2 linked regions of the Asticcacaulis excentricus CB 48 genome follow. Each later gene encodes a partner of the first gene's protein in a complex. Links are inferred from orthologs where the notes say so. Each region holds a gene or a part of one and is shown in the gene's direction. Other genes may lie near its edges.

Region 1 (3,042 bases):
AGGCCATCACTTTGACGGCGCAATCCAATGGCCCGCGCGCACGCCTGAAACCCGAAGCGGTTGAGGGCCTGAACGGTCAGCCCCTGTCGGACGGCCTGAGCGGGCAATGGATACAACCCTTCTGGCTGCACAGCGTCGTGCAGGAAGCCGGGGGCACGCTTCGGGTCACTCTGGATCCTGATTCACTCGGGATTAAGATCGTTCTACCAAAAAAATAACAAAGTTCACGTTTCCAGCGCTTTCTGCAAACACTCCTTTAACCAAACCATCTGATGATGGGCGGTCAAAGGTCCGACCCACGCCCTCATTACAGGGTCGGCCATAGTGTTCTGACGGGGTGTAAAGTGGACGATCTTATTGCGGAATTCCTGACCGAGACGGCCGAAAGCCTTGAGGTGGTCGATAGTGAACTGGTCAAGTTCGAGGCCAACCCCAACGAACGAAAGACGCTTGATAACATTTTCCGGCTGGTGCACACCATCAAAGGCACCTGCGGCTTCCTAGGGCTCGGCCGACTTGAAGCTGTGGCCCATGCGGGTGAAACTCTGCTGGGTCGCTTCCGCGATGGCAAGCTCGAGGTAACGCCGACGGCGGTTACGCTGGTTCTTCACTCCATCGACCGCATCAAGCTGATTCTCAACGGTTTAGAGCAAACGGGTAATGAGCCCGACGGCGATGATGAAGACCTGATTTCTCAGCTGGAGGCAATGGCCGAAGGTCGCGAAGTGGCCATCGAAACCGTGCAGCCCGTTCAGGTCCCCGACCGCCCCATCAACGCCGATATCCCCGAAGTCGTCATCGCCGAAGTCAAGCCGGAGCTGGAGCGTCCACTGCGCCCGGGCGAAGTCTCGCTCGACGAACTGGAAGCCGCCTTCCTCGCCGCCGAAGCCCCCGACTGGATGAGCGATCCGGAACCAGAGCCCGTAGCCGAAATCAGGGTCGAAGCTCCCAAGGCGGAACCGAAACCAGAACCGAAGATCGAGGCACCTGCCGCGCCGGCACCGAAGGCCGAGCCGGTTGAGGCGGCGTCCGGTGCGCTGGCGGCTGCACTTGGTGATGAAAACGGCGGCATCGCCACCACCCAATCCATCCGCGTGTCGGTCGATGTGCTGGAAGGCCTGATGACGTTGGTGTCGGAAATGGTTCTGACCCGCAACCAGCTTCTTCAGATTTCGCGTAACCGCGAAGACTCCGCTTTTGCAACGCCGCTGCAACGCCTTTCGACCCTGACCGGCGAATTGCAAGACAGCGTGATGAAGACCCGCATGCAGCCGATCGGCGCGGCGTGGAAAAAACTGCCCCGTCTGGTGCGCGACCTGTCGCACGAACTGGGTAAGAAGATCGACCTGATAATGGAAGGCGAAGGTACGGAACTGGACCGTCAGGTTCTCGAACTGATCCGTGACCCGCTGACCCACATGGTGCGCAACTCGGCCGACCACGGCCTGGAACCCACCGAAGAACGTATTGCGCTGGGCAAGCCCGCCAATGGCCAGGTGAAACTGGCGGCCTTCCATGAAGGGGGCTACATCGTCATCCGCATTTCGGACAATGGTCGCGGCCTGAACACTGCGCGCATCCGTGAAAAGATCGTCGAAAAGGGTCTGGCAACGCGTGCCGAAGTGGACGGCATGAACGATCAGCAGATTCACCGGTATATCTTCGCGCCGGGCTTCTCGACGGCGGCCAAGGTCACCAACTTATCCGGTCGCGGCGTCGGCATGGACGTCGTGCGCACGAATATCGAGCAGATCGGCGGTCAGATCGACCTCAACTCGATCGCCGGGCAGGGCACGACCTTTACCATCAAGATCCCGCTGACGCTTGCCATTGTTTCGGCCCTGATCGTCGGTGCAGGTGGTCAGAAGTTCGCCGTGCCGCAGACATCGGTCATGGAACTGGTCCGCACCGGCACTAATGCCGAGCACAAGATTGAAAAGATCAACGACGCCCTTGTCCTGCGTCTGCGCGACAAGCTCTTACCGCTGGTCCAGCTTGGGCCGACACTGCAACTGGAAGCGGCCACCGAAGAAAACGCCACCTTCGTCATGGTCATTCAGGTCGGTGAGCGCCGCTACGGTCTGGTCGTCAATGACGTTCTGGATACAGAAGAAATCGTCGTCAAGCCGCTGGCCTCCATCCTACGCGATGTGGACATCTTCTCCGGCGCAACCATTCTGGGTGACGGCTCGGTGGTGCTGATCCTTGATCCTAACGCTCTGTCCGAGCGCGCTGGCAACATGTTGGAAGAAAAGGTCGAAGAGTCGGCCGAAGACGCCGTCGCCGAAAGCGCACAAGGCCAAAAGGTGGCCATGCTTTTGTTCCGCGCCGGTGGCGGGGCCCCAAAGGCGGTCGAACTGGAGCACATCACGCGCCTCGAACACATCGAAGCCGAAAAAATCGAGCGTATGGATGGCCGCGCCGCGCTGCAATACCGTGGCAAGCTGATGCCGATCCTCAACGTCGCCGATGCCTACGGCTTTAAGGAGCAGGACATCCAGCCGCTGCTGGTCTTCACCGGCGAGGGCTATGCCATGGCTCTGGCCGTCGACGAGATCGTCGATGTGGTCGAGGACTTCCTCAATATTGAACTGTCGCCGGATCGTCCGGGCGTGCGCGGCACCGCCGTTATCACGGGTCGCGCTTGCGAAATTCTCGACGTTGATCACTACCTGCTGCGCGGTCTGGCTGAGCACGCCCGCCGTCAACCCGCCCAAGACCTTATCACCGAAGCTGCCTGAGGTTCATTATGAGTATCCGTGATTACGTGACCCTGCGTGTCGGTGGCCAGCTGTTTGGCGTCGATGCCGCCCGCGTCCATGATGTCTTCCATCCGCGCGGCCTGACGCCCGTACCGCTGTCGCGCACCGAAATCGCCGGCGTGCTCAACCTGCGCGGCCGCATCGTCACAGCCGTCTGCGCCCGTCGCCGTCTGGGCCTGTCGCCGCGTCCGGCCGATGCGCCGGAACCGCTGGCCATCGGTCTCGAAGTGCATGGCGATTCCTACGGGCTTGTCATCGACTCGGTCGATGAGGTGCTGAA
Region 2 (2,731 bases), on another replicon or contig:
GAGAGTCATCAGGCGGAATGGCGTGACCGGCTTACCGGCGCGCGTCAGGAAGAAGGCCTGCGGGTGTGGGTCGAAACAGACGACGGCGGAAGCCGCCCCCAGACGGCGCGCGGCGGCGATGGCGTTTTCGACCACCCGCTGGTGGCCGCAGTGCACACCGTCAAAGCTGCCGATGGCGGCGCAGGCACCGGTCGGCCACGCTATACCCTGCGCAGGCGTATTGAGCGCCTGCGAGCGCAGGGCCCCGCCGGGTTCGAGCGTCAGAAGAAAAGCCTTGCTCGCCATATGCGCCATGCTCAGACCGGCTTGCGTGGGGCGATGACCTCGGCCACACCCTTAGCGTAGGTTTTTCCGCCGACGCTGGCGACGGTGGTCAGGGTCACGACGCCGGTCTTGGGCTGAATGTCGGTGACGGTGAGGCTGATGGTCACCACGTCGTCGATCTTGACCGCGCGCTTGAAGGTCAGCGATTGCGACACATAAATGCTGCCGCGTCCGGGGAGGCCCCCGGCGATAGTCGCCGAAATCCACGCATTCAGCAAAGCGCCATGGGCAATGCGACCCTTGAACGGCGTGGTCGCTGCATAGGCCTCATCGACGTGTACGGGGTTATGGTCCTCCGACACATCAGCAAAGGCGCGGATGGCCGCATTGGTGGCGGTGAAGGCGCGCTCCAGAGACTGACCCACGCTCAGGTCTTCGAGATACACGGTGACGGCATCGGTCATAAGCAAGGGTTCCCATCGATTTTCGATTGATCTAGGGCGCTTAGCGGCGTTTGCCAAGACGCCCGGCGCATAATCCTGCCCGCGAAGCCTGCGTAAAACTGTCCCGATTTGGCATTATTTTTTCAAACGCGGTTCATAAAACGCCGATTTTTCATGGTTAACTATAGTTATATCATTGAATTAAATAAAAAAATTTGCGCACGGCCTTTAACTCTATTTTATCCGCTTGCTGCCATGATGGGCCAGTCAGATGTGAAGGGCCTGCATAAGGCGGGCCCGAGTTATTAAAGGTGGGCACACTCACATGGCCGTCGATATGTCCATGCAGATCCTGGTGGTTGATGATTACAAGACCATGCTGCGGATCATTTCCAATCTGCTAAAGCAGCTGGGATTCGAGAACATCGAGGAAGCGTCGGATGGCGCGGAAGCCCTCGAGAAGATGAAGAAGACCAGCTACGGTCTGGTCATTTCAGACTGGAACATGGAGCCCATGACCGGCTATGAACTCCTTTTGAAGGTGCGTTCGGACGATTCGCTGAAACGCACGCCCTTCATCATGGTCACGGCCGAATCCAAAACCGAGAATGTGATCGCCGCCAAGAAGGCCGGCGTGAACAACTACATCGTTAAGCCGTTCAATGGCGCGACGCTGAAGCAAAAGATCACCGCCGTACTCGGCGAGTTCTAAAGCGCCATCCGAGAGGGGGAAGCCCTTTTCGGAAAATGACGCGATAAAACAAAGAGCGTAGATCGAAATGACGACTCTCCTGAAAGTCATTTGGATTCAAGAATTGACCGACTATCAAGCAGGTTAAAATGGGCCAGGTTGCACCCAAACAGGCTGAATCTCCCGCACTAGAGCCCGCTGACGCGGCTCTGGCCGCGGCGATGGAGCCCAAGCTGATCAATTTGATGCAGCAGTCCGAGGCCCTTGTCAGCCTGATGCGTGAGTTCTTTCAGCAACTCGACAGACGTCGTGCCGAAGAATTCGCCGTTATCGCCGGCTATATCGCCAAGGCCAAGGAAGAGATCCGCGAACTGCGTCCGCATGATCTTTCGCAGGAGCGTATCCCGACGGCAGGAGCTGAGCTGGAAGCCATCACCCGCGATACCGAAAACGCCACGCACAACATCATGAACGCCGCCGAAGCGATCATGGGCATGGATGTGTCGGACCCCAAGGCCTATAAGGCGGCGGTGGACGACGAGGTGATGAAGATTTTCGAAGCCTGCTCGTTCCAGGACATCACCGGCCAGCGCGTGTCGAAGGTCGTCAACGTCCTCAAGCAGATCGAGGAGCGCGTCGGCAAGCTGGCGGCTACGCTGGGTGTCGAGGACAAGGATGTCGAGCTGTCCGAGCGTGAAAAGCGCGCCCGCGACCTGTTGCTCAACGGTCCCGCCATTGGGGGGCCGGAAACCCGTCAGGAAGCCATCGACGCCATGTTCGATGAAGCCCCTGCGGCGGCCCCGGAACTGAAGGTGCAGGCCCCCAAGGTCGAAGCGCCTAAAGTTGAGCCTAAGCCGGAACCGAAGCCTGAGCCCAAGCCGGAACCGGTGGCCAAGGCGGCGCCTGCACCGGCCCCGGCTCCCGCGCCTGTGGCAGCGCCTGCGCCCGCCCCGGCGGCAGGCAACTCTCAGGACGATATCGACGCCCTGTTCGATACCCCGGCGGCCAGCAATGAGCCTCAGTCTCAGGATGACATCGACGCCTTGTTCGACATGTCGCCGGAAGAACTGAACAAGACCAATTCGCAGGACGATATCGACGCCCTGTTCGACTGATCCCATAACGGACAAGGCCGGTCAACGGCCTGTCCCGCAGGCCTTCGTGATGGTGGCCTTCGCAAAACCCCTTCCGTCCCTATCCGGAAGGGGTTTTTGCTGTGCTATTTGGGTGATAGGATAAGCAAAGACGTTGCCTTCCAATGCATCGGAGGACGGTCATAGGGGGAGAGCATGAAGCGTCTGAGTGTATTGTTCTGTGCGGTATCTCTTTTGGC

What was found. The genes of interacting proteins can lie anywhere in the genome.
Region 2: the proteins of ASTEX_RS03045 (region 1) and ASTEX_RS17360 are in contact, whole or in part, in a solved structure (PDB 1A0O), measured with the Escherichia coli proteins. The link is inferred for Asticcacaulis excentricus CB 48 from one-to-one orthologs.

The regions. Positions count from the first base shown.
Region 1 is NC_014816.1:651,330-654,371, reverse strand. The notes cover bases 9-3,042. They hold ASTEX_RS03045 (chemotaxis protein CheA), read left to right. Parts: upstream 9-344; coding sequence 345-2,741; downstream 2,742-3,042. Other genes in these bases: ASTEX_RS03040 (chemotaxis protein CheW), read left to right, coding at 2,750-3,042; chpT (histidine phosphotransferase ChpT), read left to right, coding at 9-218. Also shown: more of chpT, read left to right, coding at 1-8. UniProt on the Escherichia coli protein: Involved in the transmission of sensory signals from the chemoreceptors to the flagellar motors. CheA is autophosphorylated; it can transfer its phosphate group to either CheB or CheY.
Region 2 is NC_014817.1:1,282,023-1,284,753, forward strand. Bases 3-2,725 are described here. They hold ASTEX_RS17360 (response regulator), read left to right. Parts: upstream 3-1,032; coding sequence 1,033-1,419; downstream 1,420-2,725. Other genes in these bases: ribF (riboflavin biosynthesis protein RibF), read right to left, coding at 3-285; ASTEX_RS17355 (MaoC family dehydratase), read right to left, coding at 297-728; ASTEX_RS19545 (protein phosphatase CheZ), read left to right, coding at 1,548-2,513; ASTEX_RS17370 (hypothetical protein), read left to right, coding at 2,688-2,725. Also shown: more of ribF, read right to left, coding at 1-2; more of ASTEX_RS17370, read left to right, coding at 2,726-2,731. UniProt on the Escherichia coli protein: Involved in the transmission of sensory signals from the chemoreceptors to the flagellar motors.